4 regions of the Peribacillus sp. YIM B13482 genome follow, and region 3 is predicted to be linked to each of the others. Evidence: riboswitches for the same ligand, from Rfam matches in the RefSeq annotation. Region 3 holds a riboswitch; each other region holds the start of a gene.
The links. A riboswitch is a leader RNA that binds a small molecule or an ion and turns the genes downstream of it on or off. The one in region 3 is predicted to bind S-adenosylmethionine.
Positions count from the first base shown of each region.

Region 1: it holds a riboswitch for S-adenosylmethionine, as region 3 does, so the genes downstream of both, mtnK (S-methyl-5-thioribose kinase) here and ACFX4L_RS21675 (Na+/H+ antiporter NhaC family protein) in region 3, are expected to answer to the same signal.
Region 2: it holds a riboswitch for S-adenosylmethionine, as region 3 does, so the genes downstream of both, ACFX4L_RS00495 (methionine ABC transporter ATP-binding protein) here and ACFX4L_RS21675 (Na+/H+ antiporter NhaC family protein) in region 3, are expected to answer to the same signal.
Region 4: it holds a riboswitch for S-adenosylmethionine, as region 3 does, so the genes downstream of both, ACFX4L_RS08055 (sugar ABC transporter substrate-binding protein) here and ACFX4L_RS21675 (Na+/H+ antiporter NhaC family protein) in region 3, are expected to answer to the same signal.

Region 1 covers NZ_JBHZPF010000016.1:28,520-36,567, reverse strand. Annotated here, with positions in the region: gene ACFX4L_RS10360 (pyridoxal phosphate-dependent aminotransferase) at 1-791, opposite strand, end outside; gene ACFX4L_RS10355 (carbon-nitrogen family hydrolase) at 891-1,673, shown strand; SAM riboswitch class I at 1,745-1,899, shown strand; gene mtnK (S-methyl-5-thioribose kinase) at 1,977-3,179, shown strand; gene mtnA (S-methyl-5-thioribose-1-phosphate isomerase) at 3,194-4,240, shown strand; gene ACFX4L_RS10340 (LCP family protein) at 4,417-5,304, opposite strand; gene ACFX4L_RS10335 (lmo1851 family serine protease) at 5,413-6,870, opposite strand; gene deoD (purine-nucleoside phosphorylase) at 7,165-7,869, opposite strand.
Region 2 covers NZ_JBHZPF010000001.1:86,820-94,867, reverse strand. Annotated here, with positions in the region: gene ACFX4L_RS00525 (acyl-CoA dehydrogenase family protein) at 1-670, shown strand, start outside; gene ACFX4L_RS00520 (arsenate reductase family protein) at 812-1,168, shown strand; gene gcvH (glycine cleavage system protein GcvH) at 1,266-1,649, shown strand; gene ACFX4L_RS00510 (toprim domain-containing protein) at 1,742-2,107, shown strand; gene ACFX4L_RS00505 (thioredoxin family protein) at 2,111-2,419, shown strand; SAM riboswitch class I at 2,568-2,673, shown strand; gene ACFX4L_RS00500 (O-acetylhomoserine aminocarboxypropyltransferase/cysteine synthase family protein) at 2,773-4,083, shown strand; SAM riboswitch class I at 4,202-4,313, shown strand; gene ACFX4L_RS00495 (methionine ABC transporter ATP-binding protein) at 4,478-5,512, shown strand; gene ACFX4L_RS00490 (methionine ABC transporter permease) at 5,505-6,173, shown strand; gene ACFX4L_RS00485 (MetQ/NlpA family ABC transporter substrate-binding protein) at 6,188-7,024, shown strand; gene ACFX4L_RS25390 (YuzK family famiily protein) at 7,176-7,328, shown strand; gene sufC (Fe-S cluster assembly ATPase SufC) at 7,781-8,048, shown strand, end outside.
Region 3 covers NZ_JBHZPF010000061.1:6,438-14,485, forward strand. Annotated here, with positions in the region: gene ACFX4L_RS21655 (sugar phosphate isomerase/epimerase family protein) at 1-800, opposite strand, end outside; gene ACFX4L_RS21660 (RidA family protein) at 983-1,363, opposite strand; gene ACFX4L_RS21665 (MFS transporter) at 1,704-2,972, opposite strand; gene ACFX4L_RS21670 (Cof-type HAD-IIB family hydrolase) at 3,071-3,943, opposite strand; gene ACFX4L_RS21675 (Na+/H+ antiporter NhaC family protein) at 4,570-5,886, opposite strand; SAM riboswitch class I at 6,079-6,186, opposite strand; gene ACFX4L_RS21680 (SOS response-associated peptidase) at 6,510-7,181, opposite strand; gene ACFX4L_RS21685 (hypothetical protein) at 7,242-7,397, opposite strand; partial or broken gene gltS (sodium/glutamate symporter) at 7,678-8,048, opposite strand, start outside.
Region 4 covers NZ_JBHZPF010000011.1:33,440-41,487, reverse strand. Annotated here, with positions in the region: gene ACFX4L_RS08070 (nitroreductase family protein) at 1-534, shown strand, start outside; gene ACFX4L_RS08065 (ABC transporter permease) at 713-1,717, opposite strand; gene ACFX4L_RS08060 (sugar ABC transporter ATP-binding protein) at 1,719-3,221, opposite strand; gene ACFX4L_RS08055 (sugar ABC transporter substrate-binding protein) at 3,278-4,390, opposite strand; SAM riboswitch class I at 4,507-4,612, opposite strand; gene ACFX4L_RS08050 (GTPase domain-containing protein) at 4,709-7,450, opposite strand; gene ACFX4L_RS08045 (hypothetical protein) at 7,950-8,048, opposite strand, start outside.

The DNA.
Region 1 (8,048 bases), on a different contig from region 3:
TCAAGAGCCTCTATGACACTTTTATTCCCCATTGCGAAGCCAACTCTCCACCCTGCCATATTGTATGTTTTCGATAGTGTGTATATTTCTATTCCTACATCCTTCGCTCCCTTTGCCTGGAGAAAGCTTGTCGGTTTTTTTCCGTCGAACCCTATCGCTCCATAAGCGAAATCGTGGACCACACAAATTGAATGCTCTCTTGCGTGGGAGACGGTTTCATCAAAAAAACTTTCAGTTGCAGAAGCACCAGTGGGGTTATTCGGATAGTTCAAGAACATCATTTTGGCTTTATCAAGCACGTCTTTATGTATAACTTTGTAATTCGGAAGAAAACCATTTTCTTCTGTCAAGGGCATGAATTCGGTTTTTGCCTGGGCTAACACTACACCTGAAAGATAATCCGGATAGCCGGGATCAGGAACCAGGATCGTATCACCTGGATTTAATAAACACTGCGGCAGTTCGACAAGACCTGCCTTTCCTCCAAAGAGAATCGCCACTTCACTATTTGGATCCAGCTTGACTCCATATTCACGTTCATAAAAGACGGCAGCGGCATCCTTTAAATATTGATGTCCCCGGAATGGTGAATATTTATGATTAATCGATCTTTCAGCAGCAGTCTGTAAACTTTTCACGATATGTTCAGGCGTAGGTTGATCAGGATTTCCCTGGCCTAAATTAATGACATCATGTCCTTGCGCCGTAATCGCATTGACTTTTGCGACAAGTGAGGCAAAAAACTGCTTTGGCAGGTCCTGAAGCTTTCCGGATTTTTCGAATTGCAACATTTATACACCTTCTCTGAAATTTCTTGAAATTATAGTCACAAATGATATATGTTTATCATAGTCTTGTAAAGCATTTTTTACATGTGGGGGTTTTAAACGATGAAGTGGAAAATAGCCTGTATTCAAATGGATATAGCATTCGGGCAACCGGATATCAATTTTCAGGTTGCTGAACAATGGTTGGAAGAAGCAGCACGGTCAGAACCCGATATCGTCATTTTACCAGAGCTTTGGACAACTGGATACGACTTGACCAGGTTAAATGAGATTGCTGATCAAGAGGCGGAAAAAACGATTGAATTCCTTAAAACACAGGCAAGGAAACACGAGATTCACATCGTAGGCGGTTCCATTGCCAAAAAAACGAGCAAGGGTATCTATAACACCATGATCATCATCAATAAGGATGGAAAACTCATTAAAGAGTATGATAAGCTTCACTTATTTCAATTGATGGATGAACATCGCTACCTGCAGCCAGGTGAAAAAAAAGGTTTATTCACTCTTGATGAAAAAATATGTGCTGGATTCATTTGTTATGACATCCGCTTCCCGGAATGGCAGCGAGCCCATGCTGTTCAAGGTGCCGAAGTTCTATTCGTAACCGCAGAATGGCCTAAGCCCAGACTCGATCACTGGAGAGCCTTATTGATTAGTCGTGCCATCGAGAACCAAGCCTATGTTGTAGCCGTTAATCGTTCAGGTTCGGATATCAATAATATATTTGCTGGTCATTCCTTGATTATTGATCCATGGGGAGTTATCGTAAGTGAAGCGGGAGAAGAAAACGAACTATTGACAGGCACCTTGGACTTCACTAAAGTTACGGAAGCACGTAACAAAATACCTGTATTCGAAGATCGCCGGCCGGACTTTTATTAATTTCCCCATTGACAAACTATTTAAAAAGTTGATATTATTTTCCCGAAGATTAAAATTTCAGAATACATATACTCTTATCAAGAGCAGGCTGAGGGATAAAGGCCCTATGAAGCCCAGCAACCGACTGTAATACCATTGTGAAATGGGGCGGATCCACCGCCGGATTATAAAATCCACAGAGCACGGTGCTAATTCCACCAGAATTCATTTTTCTGGGAGATGAGAGGTCCGAAGCCAAAACTTCTGCCTCTTTCTATATGAAAGAGGCTTTTTTATTCTTATTTTGAACCTGGAGGGAAAAAAATGACTCAAAACCATTCGAATTTTAAAAGATTGACAAACGAAACAGCTATAACCTTTGCAAAAAAACTTGGGTTGGTCAATGCGGATGCCAGTTTAAACTGTAAAGAAATCGGAGATGGTAACTTAAATTATGTTTTTCATATTACAGAAACTGATACAAATAAAGGAATAATAATCAAACAGGCTGTCCCATATGCCAAGGTAATTGGCGAAAGCTGGCCGCTGACATTGAAAAGGGCTGCCATTGAAGCGAATGCACTTATTCATTTCAAAAGCTATTGCCCCGAATTCGTACCGCAAGTCTATTATTCGGATGAACAGCTTGCGATCACAGTCATGGAAGATTTATCGCACTTGAAAATCGTTAGAACAGGATTAATCGATGGTGATCCATATCCATTGCTTTCACAGCATATCGGTGAGTATGTAGCGAAGACGGCATTTTATACATCCGATTATCATTTAGAACCCTCTGCGAAAAAAGAAGTGGCCCGACACTTCACGAATCCGGAGCTTTGCAGAATCACTGAAGTCTACATTTTCACGGATCCTTTTTTCGAGGAGCTCCCCGGAGATTTCGAGGTGGAATTGACTGATGCCGCCAAAAGTATTTGGAATGATCAAGATGTGATACTTGAAGTCGCCAAGCTGAAACAAAGCTTTGAAACCGAGCAGGAATCCTTGCTTCATGGAGATTTACATACAGGAAGTATATTTGCAAGTGAAACTGAAACAAAGGTTATTGATGCAGAATTTGCTTTTTATGGCCCAGTTGGTTTTGACCTAGGTCAATACACAGCCAACCTTCTTTTTCAGGCAGTCACACGTAATGGCCCTGGAAAGGAAGAGATTTTCACACACCTCCATCAATTTTGGAATGCCTTTGAAGAAGCATATACTGAACTATGGAACACCCAAAATATAAGCCCATTCCGCAATGTGAAGGGTTATCTACCTTATTTACTGGCTAAATTCAAAAGGGACGCATTCGGTTTTGCCGGATGCGAATTGATTCGGCGAACCATTGGCCTTTCCCATGTTGCCGATCTAAATGTCATTGAAGATAAAGAATCTAGGATCGCTGCGAAAACGACAACATTGAAGATTGGTGCTTTTTTAATTAAAAAACGGGAAGAATTGGATGTTCCAGCTGTCATTGATGCGTTGAAAAACCATACACTTCCATTTTATTCAACCCTTTAAAAGGAGACCTGTACATGACGACACTAGCACCCTTACCATATTCAGTCCAATGGGATGATACCCATATTACATTATTAAATCAACAGGCCCTGCCTTCCTTAACTGAATTCATTGAACTTCATTCAGTTGATGATGTATACGACAGCATTTTGACATTAAAGGTACGCGGCGCCCCAGCAATCGGACTGACGGCAGCATTTGGCGTTGCACTTGGTGCCAAACAGGAAACAACCACTGAATTAGGGGAATTCAAGAAGAATGTAACGGGGCATATTGAAAAGCTCGCCTCTTCCAGGCCTACTGCGGTCAACCTTTTTTGGGCATTACGGAGGATGGAAAGCACCTTGCAAGCAGCACAAAGCATTTCAGCTGCCAAGGAAGCACTTGTAACGGAGGCCAAAGCCATCTTTACTGAGGATGAAGAAATGTGCAGGAAAATTGGGGAACATGGTTTATCCTTATTCGCTAAAGGTGATTCCATCCTAACGCATTGCAACGCTGGTGGGATTGCCACAGCCCGTTATGGAACAGCCTTGGCTCCATTCCACCTTGCAAAAGAAAGGGGCTTTCCGCTAAAAGTGTACGCTTGTGAAACCAGACCTGTCCTGCAAGGGGCGCGTTTGACTGCTTGGGAACTGATGCAATCAGGGGTTGACGTCACATTAATATCTGATAATATGGCTGCACATACGATTCTTCAGAAACGGATCAATGGAATTATAGTTGGGGCCGACAGAATTGCGGCTAATGGTGATACAGCAAATAAAATCGGGACATTGGGATTGGCCATATTAGCTAGGCACTTTAGTATCCCTTTTTATGTGGCTGCTCCATCAAGCACATTCGACTTTTCTATCAAATCCGGCTCATCCATCCCGATCGAAGAACGGGATGAAGCGGAAATCACCTTCATTCAAGGTGTACGGATCGCTCCGGAAAACGTGAAGACATTCAATCCAGCCTTTGACGTTACACCAAATCAGCTAATTACCGGCATCATTACAGAAAACGGCATCATTGGATCTGATTTTGTAAAAAACATTCCGCATTTTGTTAAGTGATCCAGGTCATTTTATTGATATAAAAAGACGAGACGGATTTAAGTATCCCTCTCGTTTTTTAAAAGAAGATCAAATAGTAATATTCTTGCGAGGTCTATTATAAAATAATTTAAGTGATTTGAACAAATCACCTCTTTCGATTGATGTTTTCGATAACAAATGATGAATAGTTATTCTTATTTTGTAAAAAATTCTTGAAGTGCCTTCTTATTTTTAGTATAGTCCATTTCCAACACGGCTCCGGTATGGGGATATATTTCATCTTTATAGCTTCCTTCTACGGGGATCCTTAGAGTTTCAACGGTGTCCGGTGTATGGAAGACGGCTTCTGGACCCATTTCCATTATCGTTTTCACCCCAATATCAGTATTTAAATAGGAAAGTCCTTGTTCGATTATACTAGGAAGGGCCGCTATACCTTCGAAGGACGAGATTTGATTTATAAACGCTGATTTTAATTGAACCAATACTTCCTGTTGACGCTCTACCCTTCCAAAATCACTTTCATCGTCATGTCTAAAACGGACATATTTCAATATTTCCTCACCATGTAAAACATTTTTACCAACGCTTGCTTGAATACTCATATCATCAATAATTTCCTGATCCACATCCACCACTACCCCCTCAGGGGCAAGCAAATCCACCATCTTCACAAATCCCTGAAAGTCAATTACTGCAACATGATCGACCTTGACATCAAGGTTTTCCTGAATGGTTTTCTTTAGCAGCTCCTTTCCACCATAATAATAAGCAGCATTTATTTTGTTATATGCTGATTTATCCCCAGGGATTTTCACATAACTATCACGCATAATGGAAGCCAGCTTTAGTTTTTCCTGCTCTGGAAAGTATTTTGCCAGTATAATCGCATCTGATCGAGATTTTTCCTCCCCGCGAGAATCAACACCAATTAACAGAAATGTTTTCACGCCTTCTTGGATCATTTCTTTGGTTATCTTTTTTTCCGTACCTGCATTTCCATTTTGTTTGGGTAAAGGCGCATAGGTGCAACCTGCCAGAATCCAGACCATTAGATATATGAACAGTACCTTTTCTTTCATTACCTCACCTCATCGGAAAATTAACCATATCTTTTACCTTATATTGGAATACTATTCATTGAACGACAAAAAAGCCTGCCATCGATAATCGCTGACAGGCTTTTCCATTTATTTGATTTCTTTCTTTAATACTTCAACCGCTTTTTTCACTTGTGTGTCGTTTTTTAGTATTTTTTCCCGTATGACCTGCATCAATTTCACGGTAGTATCATCTTTGATGGTACCAGTTTCTTTAATTTTTTGTTCCCTTTGGAACGCTTTAACCGCATTTGTAGTTGCTTCATCAAAGAATCCATCTATCTTACCAGGATCATGGCCTGCTACCTTCAGCATCTCTTCGGCTGCTTTCACTTCACTGGAGGAATCAGATGCTTTCAATTCCTTATCAGGCGAAATGTACGGAAGGCTGGCATAGTCAGGAAGCTTCACAGTAATATCCGGCTTGATCCCTTTCTTATGAATCCAATTGCCTTTAGGAGTCAACCATTTGGCTGCCGTATATTTGAAGTTAGACCCATCATCAAAGTCTTGGGCAGTCTGCACAGTCCCTTTTCCAAATGATTTGACACCGATCAAAGGAATGTCCGCAGATTCACTGACAGCGGCCGCAACAATTTCAGAAGCGCTGGCACTGCCATCATCAATCAACACGACTACCGGTATCTTCAGCTCTCCATCATTCTTCGATTTATAGACTTCTTTTTTCCCGTTGCGATCCTCAACTTGAAGGACCACTTTCCCATTAGGTATGAACAGGCTTGCCATTTCTATTGCTTGGTCAAGCAGTCCCCCTGGGTTTCCTCGCAAATCCAATACCAGACCCTTCATATCCTTCTTCGACATCTCTTCAAGCGACGTTTTCAGCTCTTGGACTGTATGTTCGGAAAAACTGGTCACTTGAATTTTTGCAACTCCATCATCAAGCATTTCCGCATAAACTGTTTCAATCGGAATTGTATCACGTTTAATCGTGAGCTCAATCGGTTCCGACTCACCAGCTCTTGAGATGGACAAATCCACTTTCGTACCCTTTTTGCCCCTGATTTTCAGGACAGCTTCAGAAGAGCTTAGTCCTTCAACGCTTTTACCGTTCACACTCAAAATGATATCATTCGGCTTTACCCCTGCTTTTTCTGCTGGGGACCCTTTTATTGGTGAGACGACCATGATTTTTCCATCTTGCTCCTGAATCTCTGCACCGATTCCTTCAAAAGATGAAGAGATGCTCTCATGGAAACTAGATGCTTCCTTTTTATCCATATATGCAGAGTAAGGGTCATCCAATGATTTAATCATTCCATTAATTGCCCCGTCAACCAGCTTGTCTTGATCAATCTTTTCATAGTAATTACCCTTTATTGTATCGTATGTAGAATACAGCTTTTCAAATTCCGCATGTTTATCAGGTGCTAATGACTCTACTTTTTCATCTCCAAAGGTCAAGGCTATTGTAGTAATCCCTGCTGTTAGAAATATGACTAAGAAAATCCCCATAATGAACGTAAACTTCTTTATTTTAATGAATTTCCCTGCCTCTTTTGGCTGTTTTTGATTTTCTTCTTCCACTTAGCCTCACCACTTTCATTCTTCATGACGATATAAACGATTTCATTCTATTTTATCAGCTTTCATGCCAATCGAAAAATAATTGTTATCAAAAATAACAACTTATGATCATATGTATTTTTTTAACCCTCAGTAAACGGTAAATCAAATGGAACACTAAGGACACCCAGGCAATTCCTGAATGAGCCTCGACATTACAAAAATGCGGATACCAAGGAATGAATGAGCCTCTATCCCAACTTTCATTATCCAGCATCACTTATTCCTGGTCACCCGCCGTAACACAGCCAATTATCAGTCTTGGATAGCTGCTTCCAATGCCACTTCAACCATTTCGTTAAAAGTTGACTGGCGCTCATCCGACGATGTTTCCTCACCGGTTAAGATGTGATCGGAAATGGTTAATACAGATAAAGCTTGGCGGCCAAATTTAGCAGCAAGCGTGTATAGGGCTGCTGATTCCATTTCTATCGCAAGGATTTGGTATTTTGCCCATTTTTCCAATTCACTATTATCGTTATAAAACTGATCGGCCGTAAATACATTGCCGACCTTCAATTGCAAGCCCTTAGCTGTACCCGCATCATAAGCTTTTCTTAGTAAATCGAAATCCGCGGTTGGGGCAAAGTCCACTCCTCCGAAAGTCATACGGTTCATTTGGGAATCGGTGGAAGCACTCATCGCAAGGATTACATCCCTGACTTTTACATCTTTTTGAATGGCCCCTGCAGTTCCCACACGAATCAGTTTCTGGACATTATAGCTGTTCATCAATTCATTTACGTAGATGGAAATGGATGGGACACCCATGCCTGTGCCTTGGACAGAAATTCGTTTCCCTTTATACGTTCCTGTATATCCAAACATGTTACGAACTTCATTGTAAAGTTTAGCATCTTCTAAAAATGTTTCAGCAATATATTTTGCACGCAACGGATCCCCAGGAAGTAAGACCGTTTCCGCAATTTCATTTTCTTTTGCACCAATATGTACGCTCATACAACTATGTCCTCCTTAACTTGTGGTTGAAATGATATTCAAAAACTACTATACCATATCAGCCACAAGTTAGGAAAATTGAACCTTATCCTAGAGACTTAAAAGATAAGGAAAACTGGTAATCAAGAAAAGGCTTTTGGCACCCTCTTCTAAATTGCAAACAAAACGGCGGAGGTCCG
Region 2 (8,048 bases), on a different contig from region 3:
TACGGATGAAGGCGTACAGCTACATGGTGGTTATGGTTTCATGCAGGAGTATGAAATTGAAAAAGCATATCGTGATTCCCGTATTAACCGGATCTTTGAAGGAACAAATGAAATCAATCGATTGCTTGTTCCGGGAACTTTCCTGAAAAAAGCACTTAAAGGGGAATTGCCACTTCTTCAAAAGGCACAAAGCCTGCAAGAGGAATTAATGATGATGATGCCGGAAGAGCCTGGCGATGAGCCATTGGCACAAGAAAAAATGCTTGTTAGAAACGCTAAGAAAATCGGTATTTTGGCTAGTGGCCTTGCTGCACAGAAATACGGGAAAAACCTTGATCAAGAACAAGAAATCCTCTCCAACATTGCTGATATAGCTTCCCTTGCCTATGCAGCTGAGTCCGTTGTGTTACGTACGGAAAAAGCAATTGCGTCTACGGGGCTGGAGAAGAACAAACAAAAAGTGCTTTATACGGAAATTTTCGTTCAGGAAGCTTTCAATGAAATAGAACAACATGCAAAGGAAACGTTAATTGCGGTGGAAACAGGCGACACTCTTCGCATCATGCTTGCTTCCCTTCGCAAGCTGACAAGACACACTCCAATCAATGTCATTGCGAAAAAACGTGAAGCTTCGGTTAAGGTAATCGAAACGGAAAAATATGCGCTATAAGCAATAAATCAGAATCTGTAAAGGGGATGCCCGTAAAGGCATTCCCTTTATTTCCTTTGATGAAATCTCATTGGGAATTCAAAGGATATTTCATTGTATTGCGTGGTGAAAACGGGTATTCTAATGATAGGTGGTGAAACGATGGGCTTAACATTATATTGGTACCCAAAATGCGGCACATGCCGTAATGCGAAAAAGTGGCTGGATAATCATGAACTGCAATATGAAGCAATCCATATAGCGGAAAACCCGCCTTCGCGAACTGAAATCGAACAACTATATAAAATCAGCAATTTAGAGTTGAAGAAGTTTTTCAATACTAGCGGTCAAAAATATCGGGAGCTGGGCTTAAAGGATAAGCTGAAAGAAGCTTCTGATGCAGAGATGCTTGATATATTGTCTACAGATGGCATGCTTCTGAAAAGGCCGATTGTTACGGATGGTACCAAAGTGACGGTAGGTTTCAAAGAAGAGCAATTCAATCAGGTTTGGAACTGAAATTTAACAAAATATTTGGTTAATTCCTTACTTAAACATAAGATCTGCCTTATAATGGAATAGATAAAATAAGATGTACATATGGAGGGTTAAAATAATGACAACAACACCAAAAGAACTTCGTTACACTAAAGAACATGAATGGGTCAAAACGGAAGATGGAACAGTGCGCATTGGAATTACTGCGTTCGCCCAGTCCGAGCTTGGGGACATCGTATTCGTTGAGCTTCCAGAAATCGGTGATGAACTGAAAGCGAACGAGCCATTTGGAAGTGTGGAATCCGTTAAGACCGTTTCTGAGCTTTATGCTCCTATCAGTGGCAAGGTTGTTGAAGTAAACGAAGACTTAAGTGACAACCCTGAATATGTAAATGAATCTCCTTTTGAAAAAGCATGGATGATCGTGCTTGAACCATCAAATAGCAGTGATATTGAAAATCTGATGAGCGCTGAAGAATATGAAAGTTTGATTAACGGTTAAAACGAAGGAGAGGGGGGCCTGAAAAGGCCTGCTCTCTTTTTCATTTTGTACAATTGCAGTTGCGCACATAATTCGTGAGATGGAGTGATGACATGGAATGGGGCGAGTTCGATAAAGTGATCATTGTAGAAGGCAGTTCCGATAGAAAAAAAGTTGCCTCCGTTTTAAATGAAGATGTGGAAATAAGGTGTACGAATGGGACCATATCATTAACTAAGCTCGATGAATTAGTGGATGAATTGATGGAACGTGATGTTTATCTCCTGTTTGACGCAGATGAATCAGGAGAAAAGCTGCGGAAGCAATTCCGAAGGGAAATGCCGGAAGCGAACCACCTGTATATTAATAAAATGTACAAAGAAGTGGAAAGCTCACCCGAACATCATATCGCAACTGTGCTTTTATCTGCCAATATGAATGTGAAAATGAAATTTTTAAGTCAAAGGATGAACGATTAATTGATGCAGGAATGGAAAGAAGAAGAGTGTAAGATTGCCGTTGAAAAAGGGGAAACCTTTTGTTTATATTTATATACGCCTTTATGCGGTACCTGTCAGGTGGCTTCCAAGATGCTGACGATATCCATGGAACTTTTCCCGGAATTGAAGGCAGGCAAAATGAATATGAACTATGTCCAAGCAATCGCCGAATCGTATGAAATTGAAAGTGTCCCTTGTTTATTGCTTTTCAAAAAAGGACAGCTGCACAAAAAAATATATGCCTTTCAATCCGTTCCTTATTTGTATGGATTGCTTAAGGAAATCAGCTAAGAAACCAATCAGAACCGGATTGTTTTTTTTATTGTGAACATGTTGCTCCCAAATTGAAACTAAAAAAAGAATATTCTAACAATTCGTTGACTGATTAATTCTAAAATGCTATATTTTGAATTAAGAAAGCAACGGCTGAATTTAATAGTTCTTATCAAGAGTGGCGGAGGGACTGGCCCGACGAAGCCCGGCAACCGGTATAAATTTATATACGGTGCTAATTCCAGCAGAGTGTTGGCTCTGGAAGATGAGGTGTGTTTTAAAACCTCTTCTTGTGGAAGTGGTTTTTTTGTTTATGAAAGGCCAGGTTTTCATGAAATTCCAACTAAATCCATAGAAAAAGGTGAAATCATATGTCAGAGAAAAAGTTGCGTTTTGAAACATTGAGTGTTCATGGCGGTCTGCAAGCTGATGAAACAGGTGCCCGGGCAGTCCCTATCTACCAAAGCAATGCATACTTGTTCAAAGACACAGACCATGCAGCGAATTTATTTGGTTTAAAGGAGAATGGTTATATATATACACGACTCCATAATCCCACGGTCAGTGTTTTTGAGGAAAGAATGGCCTTATTGGAAGGCGGTATCGGCGGATTGGCAACTGCAAGCGGAATGGCAGCCATCTCACTGTCAATCCTGAATATTGCCGGTGCAGGGGATGAAATTGTTTCAGCCTCTACATTATATGGCGGCACGTATAATCTTTTTGAAAATACTCTTCCTAAATATGGGATTAAGGTGAAGTTCGTTTCTCCTGATGACCCAGAAAATTTCAAAAGGGCAATTACGCCAAGAACAAAAGCCATATTTGCTGAAACGATCGGAAATCCAAGTTTGAGGGTCCTTGATATAGAAGCAGTAGCAGACATCGCCCACGAAGCCGGGATACCTTTAATTATCGATAATACCTTCGCTACACCGTATCTATGCAGACCAATTGATTTTGGGGCGGATATTGTCATCCATTCCGCTACAAAATGGATTTTGGGGAATGGAACGACGTTAGGCGGCGTCATAGTGGATGGAGGGAAGTTCGACTGGAACTCGCCAAACTACCCTGGCTTTACGGAGCCTGACCCAAGCTACGACGGTCTTGTATACGCCGATGCAGTTGGACCTGCTGCTTTTATAACGAAGGCCCGAGTGCAGTTGCTTCGTGATTTAGGTCCTGCGCTAAGTGCCCAAAGTGCATTCCAGTTTACGCTTGGACTTGAAACGCTGCATGTAAGAATGAAAGAGCATCTTTCGAACACCAAGTCTGTCATTCAATATTTGGAAAATCACCCTGCCGTGACTTGGGTTTCACATCCCGGTAAAGAGGATCATCCCGATAAAGCCCTTGCGGACAAATACTTGCCTAAGGGAGCAGGCTCTGTTGTGACTTTTGGAATACAGGGTGACCGCGAAGCCGGGGCAAAACTTATCAATTCGGTGGAATTATGGTCCCATGTAGCTAATGTAGGGGATGCTAAGAGTTTAATCATCCACCCTGCCAGTACGACCCACCAACAATTGAATGATGCAGGTCTGGCGAAAGCGGGAGTGCGTGCTGATCAGGTCCGTTTATCCATCGGGATTGAAAATGCAGAGGATTTAATAGAAGATTTAGAGCAGGCAATTGAAAAAGCGACGAATATCGTCTCCCTGACGTCTAAAACGGTTTAAGAAAAAAGTCCAGTTCATTCTTTTACTAGAAATAATATACATTGCACTCCTTTTTTATCTATGATAAAATTTCCCCATACTAAAGAACTTAATGCTGTACAAATATTCTATATATTAGCTCTTATCAAGAGAGGTGGAGGGATGTGCCCGATGAAACCCGGCAACCGACAAGGAGATTCCTTGGAAAGGTGCCAATTCACACAAAGTTTAATTACTTTGGAAGATGAGAGGAAGGCCAGCTTCTTCACCTGCCTTTCTGCTCATGCAGAAAGGTTTTTTCTATTTCATTTGGGAAAACCTTCATGAAAGGAAAAAATGGTATTAAAAACTGACTAATAATGTAGAGAAATCAACTAAGTTCATAGGTTTTATTGGATAAAAGAGGTGAGCATTAATGATTACATTGACGAAAGTAAGTAAGCTTTTCCGAACAGGAAAAGGAAACGGTGAGACTATTAAGGCAGTAAATAATGTGAGTGTTGAAATAAATAACGGCGAAATTTTCGGTATTATTGGTTACAGCGGAGCGGGGAAAAGTACTTTGATCAGAATGCTCAATGGATTGGAAACACCTACAGAGGGATCCGTTGTGGTGGCTGGGAAGGAAGTTTCAAAAATTAAAGGGGCTCAGCTCCGTAAGGCACGTCAGGAAATCAGCATGATTTTTCAACATTTCAATCTATTATGGTCCAGGACGGTTCAGGAAAATATATCCTTCCCGTTGGAAATTGCAGGAGTTTCAAAACTTGAACGCACCAAGCGTGTGAACGAATTGATCAAGCTAGTCGGATTGGAAGGCAGAGAAAAGGCATATCCTTCGCAATTAAGCGGAGGGCAAAAGCAAAGGGTGGGAATAGCCAGGGCCCTAGCAAATGATCCTAAGGTCCTGCTTTGTGATGAAGCGACTTCTGCCTTAGATCCACAGACTACCGATTCCATACTCGAATTGCTTGTGGACATCAATCAGCGCCTGGGGTTGACGATTGTCCTGATAACACATGAAATGCATGTAATACGTAAAATCTGTCATCGCGTGGCCGTGATGGAGAACGGGCAAGTTGTTGAAGAGGGACCTGTCCTGGATGTATTCAAGAATCCTAAAGAACAAATGACGAAGCGTTTCGTGCAACAGGTAACGGAACCAGAAGAAACGAAAGAAACGATGGACCATTTGCTTGAACGCTTTCCTGCAGGTAAAGTGATTCAATTGACTTTTGTAGGTGATCATGCAGAAAGCCCGTTGATCACCAAGCTCGTACGTAACTTCGAGTTGGATGTCAATATCGTTCAAGGTAAAATATCCCAAACAAGAAGCGGTTCATATGGAACGTTGTTTATCCACCTTGATGGCAATGAGGATGAAATGCTCCGCGCAATAGAATTCATAAAAGCACAGCAGGTAGGCGTGGAGGTGATTACTCATGCTTGAAGAATTATTGCCGAATGTAGATTGGGAATCCATTTTAGACGCAACGAAAGAAACGCTTTATATGACAAGCATCTCTGTAATAGCTACCTTTTTTATAGGCATACTATTAGGGCTGATCCTGTTCTTGACAGGCAAAGGTAATATATGGGAAAATCGGGCGGTCAACGCAGTCATTGGTGCTGTCGTCAATATATTCCGTTCCATTCCATTTCTTATTTTGATCGTGCTGCTCATTCCTTTCACTAAAGCGCTTGTCGGTTCTATGATTGGTGAGAATGCAGCATTACCAGCACTTATTATCGGGGCGGCGCCATTTTATGCGCGTATGGTTGAAATTGGCCTCCGTGAGATCGATAAAGGTGTAATTGAAGCGGCTAAATCCATGGGGGCAAAAACGAGTACGATCATTTGGAAGGTCCTTCTTCCAGAGTCGATGCCGGCCCTTATTTCCGGGATTACGGTAACATCGATTGCATTGGTCGGCTATACCGCAATGGCCGGGGTCATCGGCGCAGGCGGGCTTGGTAATCTAGCCTATCTAGACGGCTATCAAAGAAGCCACAATGACGTTACGCTAGTAGCGACTATCGTTATTCTGATTATCGTCTTCATTATTCAAATTATTGGAGATGTGATCACATCTAAATTAGACAAAAGATAAGGGAGATGAATAGGATGAAAAAGTTTTTAGGGTTTGCATTAGTCCTTGTTTTATCGATTGCTCTGGCAGCTTGTGGAGCCGATAAGGACAAAAGTGGCAGCGATACAGAAAAGGAAGCGAAGAAATTAGTTGTAGGGGCATCCAATGTTCCACATGCCGAGATTCTTGAAAAAGCTAAACCTCTTCTTAAAGAAAGAGGAATAGATTTGAAAATTGAAAAATTCCAGGATTATGTTTTACCGAATAAGGCTTTAAATGATAAGGAATTGGATGCTAACTATTTTCAGCACCTACCTTTCCTTGAGGCGGCCAATAAAGAGAATGGATATAATTTAGTCAATGCGGGCGGAATTCACATCGAGCCTATCGGTCTATATTCAAAAAAATATAAAAGCATCGCTAAACTTCCGGAAGGGGCAACAATCATTATGAGCAGCTCGGTTGCTGACCACGGACGTGCGTTATCTCTGTTGGAAAAGAATGGCCTGATCAAATTGAAAGAGGGCATAGATAAAACGACAGCAACAACAAAAGACATCGTTGAAAATAAGAAAAACCTTAAATTTGATGCTAATTATGAAGCAGCTTTACTTCCAAAGATTTATGAGAATGGTGAAGGGGATGCAGTTCTGATCAACTCTAACTATGCAATCGACGCAGGCTTGAATCCATTGAAGGATTCGATTGCCATTGAAGGTTCTGACTCGCCATATGTGAACGTGATTGCGGTTAACAAAGGTGATGAAAATAAAGAAGAAATCAAAACGCTAGTAGAAGTATTGCATTCTAAAGAGATTCAAGATTTCATCCTTAAAGAATATGATGGTGCAGTTGTACCGGTTGATAAATGATTCAAGAATGGCGGCCTGATATAATTCAGGTCGTTTTTCATGTTTAATCCCGAATCTGAAGGGTAAATAGTTAATGAAGGAAATAAAATGATACACAAATTTGAAAGGATGGTTCACTATCAATACTCTTGATTTAAATGTAACAAGCGAAATGGAAAAGGCGATGCAGTCTTCACATGGGATTGGCTACAGTGAGTACAGTAGGAACTTAGACCTCCGTATCGAGGTTGAGAAGGAACGAGATAGGGAGCATGTAAAGTGCAACAAAATGGTCCTGGATCTTCAACGCAAAATTCACGTCTAAGCATATAAAAGAGTTCTTTAAAAGATCGGTCTGTAGAGGTAAAATGGAAAGTGGTCCGGAAAATAAGGGTTTCCTTATTGGATAAACTTACATAATGCCTGACAGTCCGATTTTTTTCTTTCCAAACCGGAACGTTCATACCTTCCAATCGAATCTGTCGAACATATATTAATAAGAACGAAGGTTTGCCGAATAATAAGATAATTTTAACAAAAGCTAAAATACGGCTGAATATGCTGTAAATATGCCCTATCTGTTAGTATCCTAAGAATAGGACAGGTTTTTACTATGTAATAAGTAGAAACCCCTATCTATATTAGTTGATTCTAAATTGGATTTGTTATAAAATTGGAATGAGAATAAATTGAGAATGCTTTTATGCAAATTATAGTAAAGAAAGTTATCTTTACTTTCTGGTAATAAAATAGGAATTAGTTCACGGAGGTATTATTATGTCAGCTTCTACATTAACGGTTAAAGATCTTCACGTATCAATTGAAGGTAAAGAGATTTTAAAAGGGGTAAACCTTGAAGTTAAAGGTGGAGAAATCCATGCGATCATGGGACCAAATGGAACTGGTAAATCCACTTTATCATCAGCAATCATGGGTCACCCAAAATATGAAGTGACAAGCGGAAGCATCACATTCGATGGGGAAGACGTATTGGAAATGGAAGTCGACGAGCGCGCTCGTGTCGGTCTATTCCTTGCTATGCAAT
Region 3 (8,048 bases):
TCCACCTTAAATGCTCCTTCGCCTACTGCAAAGACTCCGCCTGTACCAGGCTCTCTCTTAAAATGGATGGCATACGGGAAGCACATTTCAACGTTGATTCTAGTCAACATTGAATTCTCAATCAATATTTTAAAACATTCTTCCAAATCGATATTACCAGTCCCAGCAGGTACGCCACATACCCTGTAATCTTCGCCATCATGGACGATAATATGATCCTTAAAATGAGTTGTAAAGGCATGTGGTGCTAATTTTCTTACAGCTTCAACCGGGTCCTCCCATGCCATCATTGCATTCCCGAAATCACAATGAGCACCAACCCAAGGGCTGTTGACTTCCTTAATGATTTGAATCACTTCATCCGTTAACTCTTCCTCGTGATTTTCAACAGCAAGCTTGATTCTATATTTCTTTAATAATGGTACAATTTGTTTAATATCTTCAGGAGCTCTTCTCAATCTGTCTGGATCATATTCTCCCATGCAGGTATACGTACGAATGACATCCGCTCCAATTCTATGCGCGGCCTCAATGACCTCGGTTAGATGTTTCGGATTGGTTCCATTTGTATCGATTTCAGCGAAAAATCCATACTTTTGAATTTCTTTTTTCACATTGTCTAAGTATTCCGGTTCAAACGAATCTAATGTACCAATTCCTGGTAACCCTGGCCATGGAACAATATTGATCATGACTCCATCTAATCCCAATTCGGCTGTTTTTCTGATAAAACCGAAAATATCCATTCGACCTGTAATAAACTGCAAGTGAAAGCTTTCTGTCTCTAATCCAATTTTCATGTTTTACCCACCTTTATGTTAATTTATTGTGCAGAGAAGAAATTAAACTAAATTTTGTTCGACTTCTATTTTTATTTGAATTAATTTCTGCTTAACGACTTTGCTTACGAAAGTTCTCTTAAATAAGGGAAGAACCAGCAACTAAACGACGGAACACATTCTCTCCAAAAAAGAATAATTGGTCACCTTTTTACCTCGGCCATCAATTCAATTTCAATCATTGCACTCATAGGTAATTCTGCTACCTGAATGGTACTCCTAGCTGGAAAAGGCTTCGAAAAATATTCCGCATAAATTTCATTTACAGTTTGAAAATCTGATAAATCAGTCACAAATATAGTTGTTTTCAAAACTGAATTCATTTCTAGACCTTTTTCTATTAAAATGTGCTTTAAATTTTCTAAACATTGTCTTGCTTGGTCTTCAATGCCTATAGCTAATTTATTAGTATTAGGATTTAAAGGGAGTTGCCCCGAAATATAGAGAATCCCTTTTGATAATACCGCTTGGGAATATGGTCCAATAGGTTGTGGCGCATTATTTGTTAAAACTGCTTCTTTCATAATAAAAATCTCCTTTTTATCTACAATGTTTTTCTCGTAACTTTTTGACCGTTTGTACAGATTCTTTAATTTCATTATCTTGGGCCAATAACATTTGTTCTAAAAGATCCTCACTTCTATAGATGTTGTTAAAGGATCAATCAGTTTTGATGGAAATACGGTTTTTACATCTTAAATGATTAGCTGTTTTTTCTGATAAAATCGAAAATATTCATTCAACCGATAATAAACTGCAAGTGAAAGCTTTCTGTTTCTAATCCAATTTTCATTTGTTACCCAAATTTAAGCCAATTTATATATCGATAAAAAATTAAGCATTCATTTAATTATCTTCCAAATATCAGTTAGTTTGTTTTTTCTTTTTTAAAATTTTAACTGAATAGTTACTTATAATAAAACCTATAGCTGCAAATGCAATCATAATCATAAATACATATCTATATCCAGTAATTCCAGGATTGTGATCCAGAATATTACCATACATGGCAAAGGCGAAAATTGAAGGAGCATAACCAACTAAACAAGCTAATGATACGGCAGCACCACTTATTTCTTTTGGAATATCAATTTCATCTAATGGGGCAAAAAACACAGCCCGTTGAGTAAATACAATCGATCCGAAGCCAAGTGTCGCAATTATTCCTATATAAATATTCATTTTGTCATGTGGAAGCATAATAAAAATTATCATTGTAATAATGGATAAGAGAAATGTAAATCTAAGGTATTTTGTCGCTGATTTAAATTTTTTATCAACTAAGAATCCACCGATGGGACCGCCTATCATTTTTAATCCGTATTGGTTTATAATCCCATATACACCTAATAATGCTACCGGCATTCCATAAATTTCTTGCAAGAACGGAATAAAGTAAGTTAAGCCTGCGTAAACCGTATAAACGCAAAATATTGTAAATGAGGAAAACCACAGTATGGGAGTTTTAATAGCTTGAATCGCACCTTTCAAAGCTACTTTATTTTTACTAATTTCTTCTCCACCCTTATCAAACGTTTCAATGATATCGTCCTCTATAAAGAAATAACTAATAATACCAACAATAATTGTAATCAAGGCAAAGAATAAAATTGCGGCTCTGAAACCTAATGACTCAGATCCTAACCAAATAAATATACCTAGAGCAGAGAATGCAACGATTGTATCTACAACACCACGACCAGCCTCAAGAAATCCAAACATCCTGCCTTGTTCGTCGGAGTCTCCAAGCAATTTAACGGTTTTTATCAATACTGGCCAAAAAGTAATCTCTGTAAATAAAGCCATTACTCCCCAAGAAGCTAAAATTCCATAATAACTTGGTATAGTAGATAAATAAATCCCAGTTGCACCTACACCAATCAATCCAATCGGAATTAGCTTCCTTTTAGAAAATCTATCAGTGATATAAATGGAGACTACATAACCAAACATTTGTATAATAGCATATACAGATAATGCTAAACCTATTTGGGTATGTGAAAGGTGAAAATATTTTTGCATCGGAACGTAAAAAGCATCTTTTAAGGATGACAATTTAAATATTGTTCCTCCTCCCAAAATTAAGATACATAAGGTAAACCATTTTTTGACCTGCTTTTTTGCTACTGCCATAAACAATCCCCCCTCATAAACAGACGATTTCCAAAAGTCCTGCCATTATGTGATATATATCCATGCCATTTTATCGCTTGCTCCTTCGGCATTGACACTTATTTTTGAACCACGAAGTTCTCCATATATCGATAAATCGCATAAGCTACCCCATTCTCATCATTTTTCATGGTTGTCGTTGTACAAACAGCTTTTATGACATCTTTCGCATTTCCCATCGCTACGCTGTATCCAACTTTCTGGAACATGGATAAATCATTGTTGCTGTCCCCGATTGCCATAGCCTGATCTAAGGAGCCATTCATCAAAAAAGCCAATTTTTCAAGGGCCATTCCTTTTGAAGCTCTTTTACTAGTAATTTCAATGTTGTGATCAGCAGATGAAACAACCATCAACTCATCAAACTGTTTGAATTGGTTCCATGCTCCCTCTAATTTCTTTTTATCAAAAGAACATGCTAATATGTTATAGAATTCTTCCTCCTGTTTTAAGATATCATGATAGTTTTCAACTAAAACATATCCAAACTGGTCAAATTGCCTTTCCGCTACTTCAACTAATTCTTTCATATCTGTATTCAAATCGGCGCTTTTCAAACTTTTAATCTCATTATGGAAATGTTCTCTTCCCTTTTTAAGAGTATAAATGGCTTTATCAGTAAACACTTCGAAATAATAATTCCGTTCATCTAACCATTGGAGAATAGATTCGACACAATCTTTAGTTATCGTAATAGAAGAAATGCACTTTCCGCTTTTGGAATGAATAGTTGCGCCATTTGTCCCGATTACAAATGGGGAAATCCCGGCTTTTTCACAAATTGTTTGAACGTCAAAATAAGCCCGTCCTGTTGAAATAACTACTTCAAAGCCTCTTTCTTGGGCATATTGAATCGCCTTTATATTTTCATCACTAATTTCATTCTGGTCGTTTAATAATGTTCCGTCTAAATCTATCGCAATGAAACTCATGCTATATAGCCCCTTTTCTCATCCTATCTATTAAATTCTCTTTCTAGCTTTTATACCTGCTCTCAATAAAAAGCCAATCTTAATGTGGAATTTTTAAGGTTTATTACTGTTTATTACGGTTCTATCATAATTTATCAATATAAACCCCACATTAATCCAATGTTAAGGTTTTGTAAATCAGGTCTTAATTTGTCCAATTCACCTGCTCTTATTTTCATTATCAACTAGAAAAAAGCCTCAACAACTGACCGTAAAGAGGGGAAAGTAAAGGCAAATCTATTAAAGATAAAGTGAAAAGTTTTTTATTCAAACATATCACTCTTTCCAGTTCGTCATTAAACAAAGCTCCTGTTTAGCTAAATAACACCTATGCAAAAAACTCTCTTGAAACAAGAAATTATCGGTCTTATAAAGAAATTTTCGTTACAAAAGAAAATAAGCCTGAACCAGAATAAATGGTTCAGGCTTATTTTTATTAGTTTAAACTAATAACCTTATTCATAAATATCTTTTTTCATACCAAAATATTTTTGGTCGCATATCGTTGCCAAACGGCAATTTTATGGTAATGCATAACAACACCCTGAATCAATGATTCAGGGTGTTGTTTCAAAATTATTCTCATTTTAAGAAGTACGTTTCTTCGCTTCATCATTTCCCGGCTGAAACCGTGGAAAACCAATCAAGATGGCAATAATTCCACAAATTCCAATAAGTATTGGGTAATAAGAATATGGCAAGATGCTTATAGGGGAAATCTTTGCTACCCCTGCTGCAACAAGGAGCTGTGCCCCATATGGAATCAACCCTTGGATGCAACAGGCAAAAACGTCAAGCAAGCTCGCCGATTTACGTGGATCAATCCCATACTTCTCGGCAATATTTTTGGCAAGTGGCCCGGCAATGATAATCGAAATCGTGTTATTTGCCGTTGAAAGGTTCGTCAAACCAACAAGCCCGGCAATGCTGAATTCCGCTCCTTTTTTTGATTTGCTATTTCTGGTCACAAGGTGGAGTAAATAATCGATGCCACCATTATGTTTGATTACAGCTACCATACCTGCAATTAAAATGGCAAGGAAGGAGATTTCATACATTTCCGCCATTCCTTCCCCAACCTTTTGAATGACACCCAACGGTTGATAACTTCCATCAGCCAAGCCGATAATTCCGGCAAATACAATTCCGATGGAAAGGACCAGGAACACATTGACTCCTGCCAATGCAGTGATCAATACACAAAGATATGGAAGGATCTTCACCCAATTATAAGCATGTTGGGAAATGTCGGCTTGTTCACCCATCGTTAAAATTCCTAGGATGGCACATGTGATGATGGCCGCAGGTAAAACGATGAAAAAATTCACTTTAAACTTATCCTTCATTTTCGTTCCCTGTGTTCGAACTGCAGCGATTGTCGTATCCGAAATGAAGGATAGATTATCACCAAACATCGCACCACCAATAACGGCCGCCATTGAAAGGGCAAGCGAAATATCTGTTTGCTCACTAATTCCAACCCCAATAGGTGCTAGGGCAACAATCGTTCCCATGCTTGTCCCCATAGATAAAGAAATAAAACAAGCAATAATGAAAATCCCTACCATTAATAGATTTTGCGGAAAAACAGCTAAGGCAAGATTCACTGTTGATTCAACTGCCCCCATGCCATTTGCAACTTTGGCAAAAGCGCCTGCCAAAAGGAAAATGATAACCATTAACATAATATTGGAGTCCCCGGCACCTTTACAGAAGATTTCAACCTTTTGATTGAAAGTCTCTTTCCGATTCATTGCCAATGCAGCTGCCGATGCAATAGAAATCGCTACAATCACCGGAAATGAATAAAAATCTTTAGTGATGATTCCGGAACCTATAAATAAAATTAAAAAAACGACAAATGGGATCAATGCCCAAGGATTCCCTTTATTGTTTGCACTCATGATGAACACCTCTTTTTATTTTTCCCATGACATGTGTCACAGCCCTTATTCTTTTAACAGTTTTTGCAAATAACGCTAATAATAACCTGATATGCCCACTAATGGAATCAACAGCTTAAAACTGTCGGCATAAAAAAAGACCTCTTCCTTTAAACAACAAGAAGAGGTCTTTTAATTTATAAAAAAACGCCCCCCTTATCTTTCAGGCAAAAATTAGCCTGCTGGATTTGGCACAGCACTCCTATTAAGTCTGCTGCCGAGACATCTTCGGGCCAGTCCCTCCGTCTCTCTTGATAAGAAGATCTAAATTATATAATTTATCAAATATTACGATATCTACCAGAAAAGTACCAGACTGGAAACTCGCCGAAACCAACTGAGTTTGTGAAAGTGACATCGAAAGCCATATTGAAAAGCAAATATAAGAGTACAGCATTTTATGTATTTTCGCAAGGTTTAGTTTTAAAGTATTTCACATGTGGACCTTAATATAATAAAGGGCCTTTTACAGGTGCAGTAAATAAGTTTTTTTCAATAATGATTTACTTGTTAAACTATGATCCAACCCCTGTCTTTTATCAGGGAGGAACTAAAAATAAAAAGAGGTCTAAAGAAAGGACCTCTCAGCAAATTTGTTGTATCAGGTTAGGTGAATTATTTTTAGTTGAGTTCACATCAGTCGAAACCTCAAATGCTTCCATCTGTTCAGGATCGAATGATTTTAAATACTGCTGCAGATATGCAGGATCATTAATGGATGGATTCAACCAATCTTTTTCATCTTCAGGTTTTAGGATGACAGGCATACGATCATGAATGCTGGTCATTAGCTCATTAGGAACGGTCGTTATAACTGAGCACGAATAAATGTTGATGCCCTCTGGAGATTTCCAGGATTCCCAGAGACCGGCCATACCAAATGGAGCATGATTCTTAAGCTTTATTCGCATGGGTATTTTTCGCTCGGGTTCCTTCTTCCACTCATAAAAGGAATCAGCGATTATCAAGCATCGTTTCTTCTTATACGCATTCTTGAAGCTTGCCTTCTCAGCAATGGATTCCGCTCTGGCATTGATCATTTTGTAGCCCACTTTTTCATCTTTTGCCCAAAAAGGAATGAGTCCCCACCGAAGATATCCAAGTCGATTCCTAGCCCCGTCATTAATGACGGATAGCACGGAGTGGGAAGGTGCAATATTGTAACTGAATTGGTATTCTTCATCAAATGATCCTTGAATATCGAACCGGTCTTTTATTTCTTCAATGTCAGTGAAAAGGGTGAAACGTCCGCACATAATATCGCCTACCGTTTTAAGATTTATTACAGTGTAACAAATGGAACGGGCAGGTACAAATTAGCGTTCTAAAATCCTGATGTCGGTAAATGGTTGATTGAATAATTCACTGGAAATCAAAAGTGTTCCAAGGACCTCTCTTTCATCTTCAGCTTTAATGATTTCCGACAAAATTAATGTACTGCCATTCCTGACCGTTACATTATATTCATTCATAGGATTCCCCCTCATAAGGCTAGATGGTTGTTATTATAAACCAAAAACCTACAAGTATCATTATTGACCTTTAGCAGAGTCGTGGTTAATCCACTAATGAGGAGCCTGTACAGTGGCTCCATTAAACTTGATTACCCTTAAGATTAATCACCCGAAGCAATCCGAGACCCTCATTTCATAGTAAAGGAAGCTTGTAATCTTCCATTTGCATTCAAAATAACATATAGATAAAAAAGACTGTCCATGAATAAAATCAAAGACAGTCTGGTCAGAAGGTTTTTCACTTCAACAAATTTATACTGGTAATGATAATAGGGATAGCAAAAAGGTCGATGAGGAATGCCCCTACGATCGGTACGATAAGAAATGCCCTTCTCGAAGGACCAAATTGACCTGTAATGGCGGACATATTTGCCATTGCGTTGGGTGTTGCCCCTAATCCATGTCCGATAAAGCCACCAACCATGACAGCTGCATCATAATTCTTACCTAGTAATCTGAATAATACCAATGTACCAAGAAGTACTATGAAAAATACCTGGACGAAAACAATTAGAAGCATCGGCAATGCCAAATCGGCCACTTCCCATAGTTTTATGCTCATTAAGGCCATAGTTAGAAAAATTCCCAATGTTACGTCTCCGATTAGAT
Region 4 (8,048 bases), on a different contig from region 3:
ATTGAAGGAGCAAGTAAATCGCCTAACGGAAACAATATTCAAGCAACACGATACCTGGTTATAGATGAACCATATTTAAAGACTTTGTTACTGCCCATTGCTTTTAATCAGCAACAGGTAATTGAAGCATCAGTACTGATTGTTATACTAGGTGATTATCAAGCATTTGAAAAAGAAAATATCATAATGATACATGAGGATGAGTTTCAAAAAGGTTATTTTGACGCATCAGTAAGAGATTATCTAACAAACGCGGCAATCAATTATTATCTAAATAAATCAAAAGAAGATTTAAAGGTTGAATTAATAAGAGACGCAAGCCTGGCGTCAATGTCGTTAGTTTTATTAGCGAACGAGGCAGGTCTTGAAACCATTACAATGTCCGGGTATGATTCCGAACAATTAAAGTCAGCCTTGAAAATTTCTGATAGGTATTTAGATGTTATGCTTATTGCCATGGGGAAAGGAATTAAAGAAGGTCACAAAACAGTAAGACACGATGTTAACAAAGTCATTTATAAAAACAAAATATAGTGAGTGTAATTACTTTTTTAAAATTTGGATATTGGAAATTAGTTTGGAAAGAGGGGGAAAAAGAACCCTCTTCCCCTATCTTCTTATTCTTTCGTTAAAACTCACCACGAGTTACCAGTCTCTTATATCATCCACATGCAGACTTATCATATAGTCATATTAACGTAACAGATTCATTTTAATGTTTTTGTTTGTAATAAGTTACCGCGAGCGCAAGGGCCAGCACTGTTCCTTTGACGATATCCATTGCATAATATGGAACAGACATCATGATCAGCCCATTTTGAAGGATTCCGATCAAGATTGCACCGACGAAGGTTCCAAAGGCATTCGGTTTTCCCGCTCCTAAAACGGAGGAACCAATGAAGGCTGCTGCAACGGCATCCATTAAATAGGGGGACCCTGAATTGATTTCCGATGTCATGACCCTTGAAGCTAGGACAATCCCCCCGATTGCAGCAAATAGAGCCGAAAGCAGATAGGCAAGGACTTTGTATTTATTGACCGAAATCCCGGAAAGTCTCGCCGCTTCCTTATTTCCCCCAATCATGTACATATAACGACCGTGCTTCGTATAAGTCAAAAAGATATGGGTCGCTATCACAATGACTGCCATGATCAGGATTATCCATGGTACTTGGCCAATTTTGGCGAAAAACGGGCTGATCAGTCCTGTTGCGAATGTCCCGTCGGGCATGACCATATTTTGCGAAACCGTGGCCCCTTTTGTATAGGTAAGGGCAATTCCCTGGATAATGAACATCGTAGCCAATGTCATTAGCATGTCGGGAATTCTTAAGTTAACGATCATGAATGAATTCAATGCCCCTACGACAAGTGAGGCACCGATTGCAGCTAATATGGCAATCAATGTATCCTGTGAAAACCAGACAAACATTGATATGACGATGGCATTGGCCAATGATGCGACGGAGCCGACGGAAAGGTCGAACCCATTCACTGTCAAGGATATCGTTATGCCGATCGCAATGATGGTCACGATTGAGATGGAACGCAGGATGTTGATCAGATTAGTAGTTTGAATGAAAGATGGATTGGACACGGCAAAAATTCCAATTAGAATGACAATCGTTAATATTGTGCCGTATTTATAGAAAAATTCGAACAGGTCCACCTTTTTCTTCGCTTTCGCTGTCTGTGTAACAGAAATGGGTGTACTCATCCTAATTTCCTCCTGTTGAATAGAATAGTAGTTCTTCTTCATTCGTTTTGCTTGTTTCTAGTTCGATGACAGTGCTCCCGTCATATAACACGTATGTCCGGTTAGTAATGCCAATGATTTCGGAGAGCTCGGATGATGCATAAATGATCGCTTTCCCATCCCTCGCAAGCTTTGCAATCATTTCGAATATATCCTTCTTGGCTCCAACATCGACACCTTTCGTTGGTTCATCGAATATGTATACATCCGCAGCGGCTATAAGCCATTTTCCAATGGCAACCTTTTGCTGGTTACCACCTGAAAGGTTTTCTACTTTCACCTCCCCGGAAGGAGTTTTTATGCCGAGACTTGCGATCATTTCCTTCGCTTTTTCCATTTCCGCCTTACGATCCACAAAACTGAATGTCTTGCAGAATTTGCCGATACTGGCTGCAGTCAAGTTCGCCGATACTGATTCCTGAACAAGGACCCCTTCTTTCCTGCGTTCCTCAGGTATAAGTGCCAGACCGCTTTTTACTGCTTGGTGCGGAGATTTCAAAGAAAGCTTTCGGCCATTTAGGATGATTTCACCTGCTGTAATCGAAGTATGACCGAAAAGGCTTTTACACAACTCCGTTTTCCCAGACCCGACCAACCCTGCCAAGCCGATTATCTCCCCTGCTTTAATATGCAGACTGACATTTTTAACTTTCTCTGTATCTGACAATCCCTTCACTTCCAGAATAACGTCGCCAATCGAAGAATTCACTTCAGGGAACTGTTCATCCATGGTTTTCCCTAGCATATTCTCTATCACTTCGTTACGGGTGATGTCTTCCATTTTTCGACAAGTGACAAGCTCCCCATTCCTCATGATCGTAATTTCCTCACAGATTTCAAAAATCTCAGGCAGACGATGTGAAATGAAAATGACTCCAACACCTTTTTGCTTTAATTCATTTACAATTCGAAAAAGTTCTGTCGTTTCTGTATGACTTAACGGAGCAGTTGGTTCGTCGAGAATCAGGAATTTGCATTCTGTCGAAACGGCTCTTGCTATCAGGACCATCTGTTTTTCAGCCAAAGTAAGGTCTCTTACCAACTTTTTCGAAGGGACACGAATTTTCATATCTTCAAGAATTAAAGAGGCTTGGTTGTGTAGCTCTTTCCATTGAACTATCTGTTTTTTTCCCATGTTTTGGACCATATCATTCAACATTATATTTTCCCCAACGGTTAAATAAGGGATGAGGGCCGTATCTACTTCCTGATAAACTATTTGAATCCCCTGTTCCTGCGCCGCTTTGGGCGAGCGGATATCCTGCTTTATCCCATCAATAAAAATGTCACCTGAATAATGAACATGGGCCCCCGATAAAACCTTCATTAACGTCGATTTCCCTGCTCCGTTTGCACCGACCAATGCGTGGGTTGCCCCTGATTGTATAGAAAAGTCAACTTCACTAAGCGCCTTCACTCCTGGAAATTCAATCGAGATTTTCTTCATTTCAAGTTGCGTGCCCATGTCCATTCCCCCTTATTGAACAGACACTCCCTTCACTTGAAAGAGAGTGTCCCCTTTTACTTTTTATAATGAGCTTTCAAAACTTTCATCCAATCTTCTTCAAATTCCGTTGATACACCCCATCCTTCGACAATACCAGACAGATTTGCCATGTTTACGGCTTCTTTTGAGGCTTGGATTTGCTTTTGTGAAATAAGTGAAGCCTCTAAGTCATAGGTTTGCGGTGTTTTTTCGCCCGCTAATTTTTTTGCCAATATCCTCATATTCACTGCACCAATCAACTTGGGATCGACGGCTGCCGTGTAGGACCATGAGCTAGCGGCCGATTGGATTTCCTGAAGATCTGCATTCGATACATCAATTCCGTATATCTTCACTTCATCGCGGCCCGCTTCTTTAATCGCCCGGGCGGCACCGATAGCGAAGGCATCCCATGTTGCGAAAATGGCATCCAATTTACCTTTTGGGTATTTATTCAGCATTGCGGCTACTGCATTTTGTGTTTGAACCGAAGTATCTGCAGATGCCACTCCGAATCTTTCGACTTCCCTAATTCCAGGATTTTCTTTTAATTTTTCCTGATAAACTGAATTTCTTCTCACCATTGGAGGAAAACCATCCACCCAAAGGTAAGCAATCGCCGCTTCACCTTTCTGTTCTTCTATCAGTTTATCAAAAGCCAGTGTTGCCAACACTTCATCATCCTGTGAAGTTAATGTCACACCTTCTATTTTAGATAAATCGCTAATTGAATCGAATGTGACAACGCTTTTACCTGCATCAACCAACTTTTGAACGTCATTCACTGTTGCTGCATCATCACCATGGGAGATGATATAGCCGTCATAATCTTCCTGCAAAGCCTGCGCGATCGCATCATGGAATTTAGCCGTATCCCCATTGGCTGTATACGTATCCACTTGAAAGCCCATTGCTTCTCCTTCTTCCTTCGCTCCAGCAAGGTACTGGGCCGTATGATCATCACCGCCAATTTTACGGATCACTTTTATTTTGGCCCCTTCCCCATCAGCAAATCTTTCCGGTACATTTTCAAATGATACTTTTTCTTCTTTCTTCGATTCTGTGGAACTCTGTCCTGTAGAACAACCCGTTAAAAGCAACGCCGAAGTGATGGCTGAAACGAATATCCCTTTAATAGATCTTCCCATCTTGTTTCCCTCCACATTCTCTTATTATTCTTATCAGTTAAGTTGGTGTAAATCATAAAATAAAAACCTCTCTAGTAATAGAGAGGTTTAATCAGCTGTATTGCAGACTTATCCCTCTCTTATCTGTCAAAACATTTCTGTTTTGCAGGATTTAGCACCAATTCCTAATGGAACGGTTGCTGGGCATCTTAGGGCCAGTCCCTCCGCCACTCTTGATAAGAGAATATATCGTGTTACGTTTTTCGTAATTATCACTTTATAGGGATATAGTCGTAAAGTCAATAGTTTTTCGAATATTTGAAATGTTACCTACTACTTTTATTTTCTTTGAAGCTGGGCTAGACGCTTTTTCTCAATTTTTTCAAGTCTCTCCAACTGACGTAGTTTCACTTCGAACACAGTGATCGGATCACGGTAAACTTCCGGATTTTCTTTCATATGCTCCAATGCAGCCTGGTAGTCTTTAATTTCTGTCTGCGTTTGCTCTATTGTTTTTTGAAGTAAGGCAAATGAGCTGCGATAGAAAAGTGAGATGTCCCGATCTAAAGATTTTTCAAACAATCCAAATTGGGTAAGGAAGCGTTCAGTGATCATTTCCGCAACATCCTGGTAATCTTCACTTTCCAAGTATTTCTTATAACGATTGTACATATTGGCTTTATTTTGCGGTATTGCCCCAAACAGCTTTCCTGCTCCTTTAAGCAGCAATTGTGATGGAGTCCTTCGCAAAAGGATATTAACGTCATCGATGCGGATACTGCTTGTCATCCGGTCAGCATCACGGCGCCAGTCATCCAATACCCTGAAGTCACCTGCCAGCATAATCCGTTCTTCTTTGTATAATTCATTGAATCCGGCACTCATCTCATCCATAAACTGTTGGCTTTGTGAGAACTCCATTTGGGAACTAGCAATCCAATCTTGAAGAGAACGGTAATATTGAGGCATGATCTTGTCAGAAATGAAGGCTTGAATCCGCTCATTCATTTCATGGTTCAACTGTATATGGACCTGACTGAAATCACTGCTTTCCGTTAACGATTTAGAGCAATCTCTCAGTAATTCAGGAATTTTAGAAGAAAGCTGACTTTTCACTTCATCCTTAAGCACACGGTACGACCTTATGATATTTTCACTTTTTTCTTTTTCTAAATCAGCCAGTTGATTGACCGCACCATTCAATTTGACTTCCATCTGTTCATTCCAAGAGATGGAATGCTCGCATTTCCGTTCATTGGCTGTCCGTTTTTCTAACAGATAAGATAAAGTTTTACGAATGAAAGCAAGGATTTTTTCAGATCTTCTTTCTTTCCAATTATCATCTTGATAATTCGATTGAAGGAATGCAGAAAGGTCATTCAACTGCTGCTTGCTGTCATAAAGTTTAGAGAAAGCGAACACTTTCGCATTCGGGAAATATGCATTCACTTTATCCCATGTTTCGTCTTCCATCCGGACCGCGACTTGATCACTGTATATCGTATCCATTTTATTTAATAAGAAATGAATCGGCAGTTTCGGAGCCATCATTTGAATTTCCAATAACAGGTCCCGTTCACTACCGGTGAAAGGCGCCCGGGCATCAAGAACGAACATCAGGCCATCACTGCCATGTAAATAGCCTTGGAAATCCGATTCCACGCTTTTTTCCCCATTGAACCCCGGTGTATCCAATAATCGCAGACGATTATTTCTAAGATAGTCACTAATAAGCGTCACATCGACAATAGTCCCGCGCTGGCGGCGTGTTTCATCCAATTCAGTTAGCTCCATGACAACCTTGCTATCTGTATCGGTAATTTCAAGGATTTCCAAATCATCCCCGTCTTTGACGCTGACTAGTGAAGAATGATCTTCGGCAGCGATGCTCTCGCCAACTATTGACTGTATAAAGGATGTCTTGCCATTTCCTGTACTTCCCACAAGAAGAAGATTGAAATTTCCGGTATCCTTAAGCCCCTCGACCATCCATTTAAGCTTATTGCCAACCCTTAAATCATTCTCTTCAGCCCATTGGATGATAGAATTGAACAGTTTCTCTCCCGCTTCCAGTCCGCCTCCCAATTTAGGCGATTTCGAAAGCAGGCTTTCTGCATCCTGAATGACCAGCGCATTAATCGTATCCGGGAAGATTTCATTCCAGGACAGCGCGGATGCCGCCGCAAACAGCGAAAGCTCCCCATCTGCGATTTTCAGCCAGTTTTCCAGCAACCTTGGCACGACAGGGCTTAAATCTTTGATTAGGTGCGTTCCTTCCAACAGACCTGCATATGCATCCCTGTAATAGACGGAAAGCTCATCCCATACATCCCCTTGGTTTAATTCGATGGTATCTATCAAGTTATTAATCACTCTTAGCCATTCAAAATAAGAATCGGTATATTTATAATTTTTCCAGAGGGCAACCGTCACCTTTTCGAAACGACCCTGGTCAAGTGTGTATAGCGAACCAAGGACAGTTGAAAAGTAGTCCGGATCCATCGATTGGGCAACCCCCTGCTGGATATACGTTTTCAGCACATCGAACCAGCCCATTGATTCTGTACGGATACTTTCATTCGCCGCTAATACCACCGCACTGTTCCAATCCTTTTGTTCTTCAAAAAAGGCTCGTGCGATTTCCGTGACATTCGGATAGTCAGGTTGAAACTCTACTGCTTCTTTCACGACTTTGGAAGCCAAATCATTTCTAGATTCAACTATGTACAGGGAAAACAGTTGCAAAAGAACCTCCGTTTTCAAAACCGCTTCATTCGTATCGACGGATTTATAAATATCCTCTGCGGTTGAATACATTTCCAGTTCAAAATAAGCATCAGCGATGTTTTTCTTCGCCCATGAACCAAGTTCACCTTCTATGTTTTCCCATTTAAAAATGGCTGCTTCAAAGTCATGGTGCTGAAAGTATACTTCACCTTGAGCGAATCGAATTGCCGTTAAATCCGCTCTTTCTTTTTTTTGTTCCACGAGAAACATTTCACCCAAAGCTTGAATGGGGTGTTTCCTTGTATCCTCAATCATCGTTTCATAATATTTTTTCCCGATCAGCCGTTCGTCCATCTTTATTCCCCCGATATATTTCATATTTTCAATTAAAGGATAATCACTAATTTGAAAAGCAGTCAAGAAGCCCTAACATGCAATTAATAGGTTCCTTTAGTTAAGAAAATCATTTGTAAAACCTTAAAATGTTATTTTAACAAAACAATATGGTAACAACATGTCACCACTCTTACAATTTTAAAACAGAAACGAATGGAACTGTAATGATTTTAATGAACCGATACAGAGATGTCATTTCCATATTCGAGAAATTATGTTTTTTCTAGTTTAACCGGTATCTAAAAAGTTTAGCGAACCATTCTTTATACATCTAAATTACCAGAAGTCCAGCCCTTTAACTACCTAAAACTAAAAACGGTAATAAGACAAATCCTCTACCCCACTCATTACTAATATCCCATTTAATCGTTCATATAAAAAAGCAGCACCCTCATTCGTGAAAGGTAACTGCTCTCTGATAAGCTCCGAACAGTCATTGTCCTTTGACAAATTAGGATTATACCCCTGTACGCTTACGTTGGTTATTTGGCTTTTTGGTCAACTGGCTTTTAAGCTGTTTCGTTTTCTTCACTACGCCGGTTTCCAGTTTATCTTT